Regions from separate parts of the Agromyces selenitireducens genome, predicted to be linked through region 2. Evidence: predicted binding sites of a transcription regulator. Region 2 holds the regulator's gene; each other region holds the start of a gene.
What was found. The regulator HrcA, encoded in region 2, represses chaperone genes, less so after heat shock. The targets are predictions, from matches to a motif close to TTNGCACTCGNNNNNNNCGAGTGCNAA.
Positions count from the first base shown of each region.

Region 1: groES (co-chaperone GroES) is a predicted target of HrcA. The motif match lies at 1,404-1,430, and genes of this name have one in related genera.
Region 3: groL (chaperonin GroEL) is a predicted target of HrcA. The motif match lies at 1,690-1,716, and genes of this name have one in related genera.

Region 1 is NZ_CM188259.1:2,924,706-2,927,975, forward strand. It holds gene rarD (EamA family transporter RarD) at 1-899, opposite strand, end outside; gene groES (co-chaperone GroES) at 1,032-1,328, opposite strand; gene ACULK4_RS13635 (class I SAM-dependent methyltransferase) at 1,460-2,647, shown strand; gene ACULK4_RS13640 (hypothetical protein) at 2,655-3,107, opposite strand; gene ACULK4_RS13645 (DUF4190 domain-containing protein) at 3,119-3,270, opposite strand, start outside.
Region 2 is NZ_CM188259.1:1,819,452-1,822,721, forward strand. It holds gene hemW (radical SAM family heme chaperone HemW) at 1-282, shown strand, start outside; gene ACULK4_RS08510 (DUF4870 domain-containing protein) at 335-799, opposite strand; gene ACULK4_RS08515 (DUF4870 domain-containing protein) at 917-1,306, opposite strand; gene hrcA (heat-inducible transcriptional repressor HrcA) at 1,516-2,535, shown strand; gene dnaJ (molecular chaperone DnaJ) at 2,597-3,270, shown strand, end outside.
Region 3 is NZ_CM188259.1:2,771,341-2,774,610, forward strand. It holds gene groL (chaperonin GroEL) at 27-1,646, opposite strand; gene ACULK4_RS12965 (cold-shock protein) at 1,829-2,032, opposite strand; gene ACULK4_RS12970 (LytR C-terminal domain-containing protein) at 2,238-2,780, opposite strand; gene ACULK4_RS12975 (DUF3263 domain-containing protein) at 2,777-3,121, opposite strand.

The DNA of each region.
Region 1 (3,270 bases), 1.1 Mb from region 2:
TCGAACGTGAGCACGGCGAGCGCGACCCAGACCAGTCCGAAGCCGATCCAGCGCTCGAGCGGCATCGGCTCCCGCAGCACGACGACGCCCACGAGGAACTGGATGAACGGCGCGAAGTACTGGATGAATCCCATGTACGTCAGCGGGAGCCGGCGAGAGGCGGACGCGAACAGCAGGAGCGGGATGGCGGTGACCGCGCCCGCGGCGAGCAGCAGCACCGTGTGCCACACCCCGAGCGAGCCCATCGTGAGGCCGCCGCTCACACCGACGAGGATGAGCAGCACCGCGGCGAACGGCGCGAGCCAGGCCGTCTCGAGCGTCAGGCCCGAGACCGCGTCGACGCGATGGCCCACGCGCTTCTTGATCAGGCCGTAGAACCCGAAGCTGAACGCGAGGACCAGCGCGATCCACGGCAGTTGCCCGTAGCCGACGGCGAGCACGACGACCGCGACGATCGAGATGCCGACCGCCGTCCACTGCGTGGCGTTCAGCCGCTCGCGGAGGACGATCACGCCGAGGAACACCGTGACGATCGGGTTGATGAAGTACCCGAGCGCGGCCTCGACCACCTGCCCGTTGAGCGTGGCGAAGACGTAGGTGAGCCAGTTCACGAAGATCAGCACGCCGGCCGCGCCCATCGTGAGCACGACGCGCCGGTCGCGCAGCAGCGCACGGAAGGAGCGCCACGACCGCGTCACGGCGATGAGCAGCGCGCAGAAGACGAGCGACAGCAGGATGCGCCATGCCACGATCTCGACCGGGCCGGTCGGCGCGAGCGCGATGAAGTAGATGGGGAGGAACCCCCACAGCCCGTAGGCCGCGACCGCGTAGGCGAGTCCGCTGCGGCTGAGACCCGCGCGGGGCGGGTGGGCGTCGGCGACGGTCGGGGCGCTGGTCACCGGACCAGACTACGCTCGGCCCCCGACGCGGCATCCGTCGCGGGACTGCCGGACTTCGTCGAGATCCGGCCGGAACGACGACGCGGCCCGGATGCCGTGTGGCATCCGGGCCGCGGAGGACGTCGGGTCCGGCTAACGGACGACGACCGCGAGCACGTCGCGGGCAGAGAGGACGAGGAACTCGTCACCGCCGAACTTCACCTCGGTGCCGCCGTACTTCGAGTACAGGACGCGGTCGCCGACAGCCACGTCGAGCGGGACACGGTTGCCGTTGTCGTCGATGCGGCCCGGGCCGACCGCCACGACCTCGCCCTCCTGGGGCTTCTCCTTGGCGGTGTCGGGGATGACCAGACCGGACGCGGTGGTCTGCTCGGCCTCGACCTGCTTGATGACGATGCGATCCTCGAGCGGCTTGATGGAAACCGACACGGTTGACCTCTTTCTTGACGAAGACTGGGGTTAGCAGCCTCTGAGTGAGAGTGCTAACAGGAGTCTAGGGCGGTTCTGGCACTCGTGCAACGTGAGTGCCAGTGCGGATGCCGCGGTGCTAGCGTGGCCGCGTGGAACGCGCCGAGCTCGTCGAACTGCTCTCGCCCGAGGGGCTCGACCTGCTCGACTCCCTTCCTCCGTGGACCAGTCGATCGGACGTGGTGAAGACCGTCGGCGACCTCCGCCGACGCGGGCACTCTCCCGGCCTCGTGGCCGCCGTGCTCACGCAGTCCCGGCTGCGCGCGAGGGCGCGGGCGAAGTTCGGCGAGTTCGCCGACCGCATGCTCTTCACCGAGGCCGGGCTCGAGCAGGCCACCCGGCTCCGCGTCGCCGCGCTGCACGCGGGCCGGTACGCCCGCGCCGGCCTCCGCCACGTCGCGGACCTCGGCTGCGGCATCGGCGGCGACGCGATGGCGTTCGCGGCGATCGACCTCGAGGTCACCGCCGCGGAGGCCGACGAGGTGACGGCCGCCGTCGCGGCGTTCAACCTCACCCCGTTCCCCCGCGTGACCGTGCTGCACTCGCGCGCCGAGGAGGTGCCGCTCCGCGGGATCGACGCGGCCTGGCTCGATCCGGCACGCCGCACGACGTCGGGCGGCACGACGAAACGGCTCGCGGATGCCGCGGAGTACTCGCCGCCGCTGGACTTCGCGTTCGGCCTGGCCGAGCGCATGCCGGTGGGCGTGAAGCTCGGCCCCGGCACCGACCGCGACCTCGTCCCACCCGGGACGGAGGCGCAGTGGGTCTCGGTCGACGGCGACGTGGTCGAGCTCGGGGTGTGGACGGGCGCGCTCTCCCGACCCGGCGTCGGTCGAGCGGCACTCGTGATCCGCGGCGATGCCGCGCACGAACTCGTCGCGCCGTCCGACAGCGAGGACGCGCCGGTCGGGCCGCTCGGCGACTACCTCTACGAGCCCGACGGCGCGGTCATCCGAGCGCGGCTCATCGGCGACCTCGCGCGGGCGAACGGCGCCTGGATGCTCAGCGAGGGCATCGCCTACCTCACCGCGGATCGCGAGTTCGACACGCCGTTCGCGCGCGGGTTCCGCGTCATCGAGCGACTCCCGGCCGACGAGCGCCACCTGCGTCAGGCGTTGCACTCGCGCGGCGTGGGCACGCTGGAGATCAAGAAGCGCGGGGTCGACGTCGACCCGGCCGCACTCCGCACGCGCCTGAAGCTGAAGGGCGAGACGTCGGCGACGGTCGTGCTCACGCGCGAGGAGGGGCGGCACGTGGCACTCCTCGTGGAACGGCTCTGAGACCCGATCAACGCGGGAGCGCGCCGAACACGATGGCGTAGTAGCCGATCCACACCCCGGAGAACACGAGTCCGGTGACCCCCGTGCCGATGCCGATGAACGCGGGCACGCGCGCGTGCTCCTCGCGCCTGAGGCCGAGCACGCCGAACACGATCGCCGCGACCGACACGGGCAGCATCCATCCGACGAACAGCGACGCGATCGCGCCCAGTGAGCCGAGGACGGCGGCGAGGCGACTCCAGAACCGGCGCTGCTCCTCGGACTCGTCCTCGTACTCCGGCTCGGGCGCGGGGCGACCGAGCGCGAGGAGCTGGCCGGTGGGGAGGCCGTGGAGCTCGCCCGTGTCGTACGGCACGTCGAACTCGCGCGGCGGTGCGGGCGCCGAGGTGTCCACCGCCGGCACCCGCTCCTCCGCCTCCGGCGTCGGGTCGCCGCCGGGCGGCATCCGCTCGTCGCTCACACCGACCGCCCTCAGTAGGTGTAGGTCGTCTCGCTCACCGCGAACAGCACCGACCACGCGACGATCGACACGATCGCGATGGTGACCCCGATGAAGCCGAGGATGATACCGGTCAGCCACATGCCCTTCGCGGCCGGCTCCCTGCGACGGCCGATGAAGCCCA
Region 2 (3,270 bases):
TACGCCGAGCGGATCGCGGCCGGCGTGTCGCCCGCGGTGGGCAGGGAGACCCTCGACGCGGCGACGCGGGAAACCGAGCGCGTGCTGCTCCTCGCACGGATCCGGGAGGGAATCGAGGTCGCGTCGCTGCACGCCGGCGGCCGTCACGCCGTCGCCGGGCTCATCGCCGACGGGCTCGTGGACGCGAAGAACGCCCTCGCCGGGCGGGTCACGCTCACCCGGCGAGGGCGTCTGCTGGCCGACGCCGTCGTGCGGCGCCTGCTCTACACGGTGGTCGAGTAGCGCGCGGCGCGCACCCGACGGTGGTCGAATGGCGCGCAGCGCGGACCGGGACCTAGCTCACGAACTTGATCGCGATCGGGTAGACGTACGGCTGCCCCTGGTTCGCCTTGAGCGCGGCGATGATGCCGAACACGATGGCGGCGATCCACGCGGCGAGCAGGATCAGGAAGCCGATCAGCACGAAGGCGAGGATCCAGCCGACGACGTACGCGATGAGCAGCGTGATCTGGAAGTTCAGCGCCGTGGCCGAGTGCGCGCGGATGAACGCTCCGCGGTCCTTGAGCACGAGGTAGCCGATGAGCGGCGGCAGGAACCCGAACAGGATGCCGCCGATGTGGATCAGCGTCGCCCAGAGCCGCTGGTCGGGCGGGCTCATCTCCTGGGCGGGGGCGCCGTAGCCGGGACCACCGCTGGGCGGAGGCGGCGTGGGCCCGCCGGGAGGCGGCGGAGGCGTGGTGCCGCCGGGCGGCGGGGTGCTCGGCGGGTTGGGCGGTGTGGGAGGTGGTGCGTCGGACATGATGCTGGCTCCTTGGTCGGTCGCACGCCCGTGTCGCGAGGCGTTCCCTCATGCTGGCACACGGCGACGCGCCGGTCGAGGGGTCTCGGACCGGCGCGTCGCAAGGTCGTGCGCGGGTTACTTGATGAGGCGCAGTGCGAACGGGTAGCGGTAGTGGCGACCCTCCTTGGCCTGCAGGAAGGCGATGATCGAGAAGACCACGCCGAGGATCCACGGAACGTACAGGAGGAAGCCCAGCACCGCGCCGATGCCGAAGGTCACGACGGTGAGCACGGTGACGACGACCCAGAGCGCGACGGTGCCGAGCGCCAGGGTGATCTGGAAGTTCAGCGCCTCCTTCGCCTCGGTGTTCGTGAACGAGCCGCGGTCCTTGAAGACGAGCCAGATGATGAGCGACGGCAGGATGCCGAGGATGCCGCCGAGGTGGGCGAACGAGCCCCACTGCACGTCCTGCTCGTGGGAGAGCGGGGCGGCGGGAGCGGCGGGTGAGGTGTTGGGGTCGGTCATGCGGGGTTGCCTTTCGGGTTGACGGGGAGGTGCGACGGTCGCACGCGCGAGGACGGGGCGGCGGTCGGCGCGATCACACGCTACTGCCGTGGGACTCGGCCCGGCAACGGTGCCGGCACCGAATCCCGCGATATGATTGGCAGTCATGCGAACCGAGTGCTAAGCGCATGGTTCGCGCGCACGCAGGTCGGTCGAGGGAAGCGAGGGTCATGGTCTCCGAACGCAGCCTCGCCGTGCTCCGCGCGATCGTCCAGGACTACGTCGCCTCGCGCGAGCCCGTCGGCTCGAAGACGATCGTCGAGCGGCACCACTTCGGCGTCTCGGCCGCCACGATCCGCAACGACATGGCCCTCCTCGAAGAGGAGGAGCTCATCGCGGCGCCGCACACCTCGTCGGGCCGCATCCCCACCGACAAGGGCTACCGCGTGTTCGTCGACCAGCTCGCCGACATCCGGCCCCTCACGACCGCGCAGCGTCAGGCGATCGAGACGTTCCTCGGCGAGTCGAACGACCTCGACGAGCTGCTCGCACGCACCGTCCGCCTCGTCTCGCAACTCACCCGACAGCTCGCGGTCGTGCAGTACCCGAGCTTCGCCCGCGCCCGAGTCCGCCACGTCGAGCTCGTCTCGCTCGCGCCGACACGCGTGCTGTGCATCCTCATCTCCGACACCGGCCAGGTCGAGCAGCGGCTCGCCGAGCTCGACCAGCCCGTCGACGAGGAGACGCTGCACCGCCTCCGCAACCGCCTCAACGAGGTCGCCGAGGGGCTCACGATGGCGGATGCCGCGACGGCGCTCTCGACCGAGACCGAGAAGGCCGACAGGGCCCACGCGGAGGTGCTGCGGACCCTCGCCGCGACCCTCGCCGACCAGGCCAAGGTCACGCGCAGCGACCGGCTCGTGGTGGCCGGCGCCGCCAACCTCGTGCGCACCGAGCAGGACTTCGCCGGCAACATCCTCGGCGTCATCGAGGCGATCGAGGAGCAGGTGGTGCTCCTGAAGCTCTTCGGCGAGATGGCCGCCGACCAGGGCATCGCCGTGCGCATCGGCCGCGAGAACGCACCCTTCGGACTCGGCGAGACCTCGGTCGTGTCGAGCTCGTTCGAGATCCCCGGGCGCGACGTGTCGCGACTCGGCATCGTCGGGCCCACCCGCATGGACTACTCCCAGAGCATGGCCGCCGTGCGCGCCGTCGCTCGCTACCTCTCGCGCACGCTCGGCGAGAACTGAACCGCGCGGAGCCGCCCGTGCGCGGCATCCGTCACCGGCAATCGAAAGGAACCCGCCCGCAGTGGCCGACCATTACGAGGTCCTCGGCGTCTCGCGCGACGCCACCCCCGACGAGATCAAGAAGGCGTACCGACGGCTCGCCCGCGAACTGCACCCCGACGTCAACCCCGGCGCCGAGGCGTCCGAGCGGTTCAAGCAGGTCACGCACGCCTACGACGTCCTCTCCGACCCCAAGCAGCGCCAGCAGTACGACCTCGGCGGCGGGCAGGGCGGCTTCAACGGCGCCGGGTTCGGCGGGTTCGGCGATATCTTCGAGACCTTCTTCGGCGCGGGCCAGTCCAGCCGCGGGCCGCGGTCGCGCCGCGAGCGCGGGCAGGACGCCCTGATCCGGCTCGAGGTGGGCCTCGACGACGTCATCTTCGGAACGCACCGCGACCTCGAGGTCGACACCGCCGTGACCTGCGAGACCTGTCACGGCTCGTGCTGCCAGCCGGGCACGTCGCCCGTCACCTGCGACATCTGCGGCGGCACCGGGCACATCCAGCGCGCGGTCCGGTCGCTCCTCGGCAACGTCATGACCTCGAGCCCGTGCGGATCGTGCCGCGGGTACGGCACGATCATCGCGACCCCCTGCGCCACGTGCCAGGGCCAGGGTCGCGTTCGTGCGCGCCGTACCGTGCCCGTCGACGTGCCCGCGGGCGTCGACACCGGCGTGCGGCTGCAGATGCCGGGCTC
Region 3 (3,270 bases), 950 kb from region 2:
GCCCTTCGCGCGTGGTGCCGTGCGGACTAGAAGTCCATGCCGCCCGTCGGGTCGGCGGGAGCCGCAGCAGCCTTCTCGGGCTTCTCTGCGACGACGGCCTCGGTGGTGAGGAAGAGGCCGGCGATCGACGCGGCGTTCTGCAGCGCCGAGCGCGTGACCTTCGCCGGGTCGATGATGCCCTGCGCGATGAGGTCGCCGTACTCGCCGGTCGCGGCGTTGAGGCCGTGACCGTCCGGGAGCTCGGCGACCTTGTTCGCCACGACGCCCGGCTCCATGCCCGCGTTGAGGGCGATCTGCTTGAGCGGTGCCTCGATGGCGACGCGCACGATGTTGGCGCCGGTCGCCTCGTCGCCCTCGAGCGACAGGGTCGCGAACGCCTTCGCGCCGGCCTGGATGAGGGCCACGCCACCACCGGCGACGATGCCCTCCTCGACGGCGGCCTTCGCGTTGCGGACGGCGTCCTCGATGCGGTGCTTGCGCTCCTTGAGCTCGACCTCGGTGGCCGCACCCGCCTTGATGACGGCGACGCCGCCGGCGAGCTTCGCGAGGCGCTCCTGCAGCTTCTCGCGGTCGTAGTCCGAGTCGGTGTTGTCGATCTCCGAACGGATCTGGGCGACGCGGCCCGCGATCTGGTCGGGGTCGCCCGCGCCCTCGACGATGGTGGTCTCGTCCTTGGTGATGACGACCTTGCGCGCCTGGCCGAGCAGGTCGAGGGTCGCGTTCTCGAGCTTGAGGCCGACCTCCTCGGAGATGACCTGGCCGCCGGTGAGGATCGCGATGTCCTGCAGCTGCGCCTTGCGGCGGTCGCCGAAGCCGGGGGCCTTGACGGCGACCGACTTGAAGATGCCGCGGATCTTGTTCACGACGAGCGTGGCCAGGGCCTCGCCGTCGACGTCCTCGGCGATGATCAGGAGCTGCTTGCCCGACTGGATCACCTTGTCGACGACCGGGAGGAGGTCCTTGATGTTGGAGATCTTCTGGTTGGCGATGAGGATGTACGGGTCCTCGAACACCGCCTCCTGGCGCTCCGGGTCGGTGACGAAGTAGGCCGACAGGTAGCCCTTGTCGAAGCGCATGCCCTCGGTCAGCTCGAGCTCGGTGCCGAAGGTGTTCGACTCCTCGACGGTGACGACGCCCTCCTTGCCGACCTTGTCGATCGCCTCGGCGATGATCTCGCCGATCTGCGCGTCGGCGGCCGAGATCGACGCGGTCGCAGCGATCTGCTCCTTGGTCTCGATCTCCTTCGCCGCGGAGAGCAGCTCCTCCGAGACGGCCGCGACGGCCTTCTCGATGCCGCGCTTCAGCGAGATGGGGTCGGCGCCGGCCGCGACGTTGCGCAGGCCCTCGCGCACGAGCGCCTGGGCGAGCACGACCGACGTGGTGGTGCCGTCACCGGCGACGTCGTCGGTCTTCTTCGCGACCTCCTTGACGAGCTCCGCGCCGATCTTCTCGTACGGGTCGTCGAGCTCGATCTCCTTGGCGATCGACACGCCGTCGTTGGTGATCGTGGGAGCGCCCCACTTCTTCTCGAGGACGACGTTGCGGCCGCGCGGGCCGAGGGTCACCTTGACCGCGTCGGCGAGCTGGTTGAGCCCACGCTCGAGCCCGCGGCGGGCCTCCTCATCGAAAGCAATGATCTTTGCCATGTGTGTCTCTCGTCCCTTCCGGACGTTCAAAGATTCCAAGGGTTTAGCACTCGAAACAAGTGAGTGCTAAACCGATTCTGGCACTCACCCGCGTCGAGTGCAAGCGAGCGACCGATCCGCATCCGCCCCGCGCACGCGGAAGCGCCGCCGGCGGGGCCGGCGGCGCTTCGACGGGCGTGGACTCAGGCGGGGCGGACCGCTTCGGCCTGCGGGCCCTTGGAGCCCGAGCCGACCTCGAAGACGACCTGCTGGCCCTCCTCGAGCACCTTGTACCCCGCCATGTCGATGGCGGAGTAGTGGACGAAGACGTCCTGGCCGCCGCCGTCGACGGTGATGAATCCGTAACCCTTTTCAGCGTTGAACCACTTCACGGTTCCGTTCGCCATGCGTTGCTCCCATATTGCGTGTATCCGAGTCAGCACGTGCCTTCGCCTGTACCGGGCCGCCGACGTGCCGACGTGGCGCCGTGGCCCGGCACCGGGTGCTCCACACGCGTTCGAGCGGCCGAATCCAGATAGTCACAGGCCGCGCGCCCGGCACAAGGCTCCGAGCGTCGCGAATGGTCGCAGATTGGCAACGATTCGGTCACCGTCAGCCTTCGGACTGCTCCACGTAGTCGGCACCGAGCACCACGACGACCTGCATGCCGGTCGCGCCGAACTCCTCCGACAGGCGCACGTCGCCGACGGGCAGCAGCTGGAGCACGCCGCGCGCCGCGCCCTCGAGCTCCGGCGCGGCGTAGTAGACGATCGTCGTCTCGACGTCGGACGTGTCGGCGTTCGAGGTGATCCCCACCGGCACGCCGCCCGCCGTGAGCGTCTCGCCCACGCTCGCGGCGAGCCCGGACGTGCCCGTGCCGTTGAGCACCGCGACCGGGATGTCGGGGGCGATGGTGGGCGGAGCCGTCGCGACCGGCGTCGGAGTGGGCACGGGCTCGCCGCCGCCGAAGTCGAGCCGATCGTTGTAGACGCTCACCGCGGCGATGCCGACGCCCGCGAGCACGACGGCCGCGAGCGCGGCCCAGCCGAAGGCGACCCACCGCGCGCCGCGCCGCGCCGGGGCGCGATGCGCACCCACGCGCTCGATGCCGTGGGGGATCGAGTCGAACCGGTCTCTGGGGAACTTCTGGGTCATGGGTCCTGCCGGGGTCTGTTGCGGCCCGTCTCGAACGCGGCGGGCGCGGGGATCGCCCGCTCTGCGCGCGCCGCAGCTCGTGCGTCGCGCTGCCGCTGCAGCCGCTTCACGAGCATGGGGTCGTGACGCAGCGCGGCGGGGTCGTCCACGAGGTCGCCGAGCAGCCGGTAGTAGCGGGCCGCCGGCATGCCGAGCTCGTCGCGGATCGCGTCGGCCTTCCGTGCGGGGTCGCGCCACGCACGGGCCTCGAAGGCGAGGATGCGGATGCCGCGCTCGTCGAGGCCGACTTCGGTCCGGCGCCCGGCGCCGGGGTCCGTCTCGGGCCTGCCTGCGGCGTCCATCGCACCTCCGGGGTTCGTCGGCGGTCGCCCGCTCGTCAGAGGACATCCTAGAGAGCGGATGCCGAGGGTCCCCGCACGCCACCCGGAACCGGCGACGGGAACACGTCCGGAACGTCACATGTTGCATCGCGTGTCGCCGGAACTGCGAC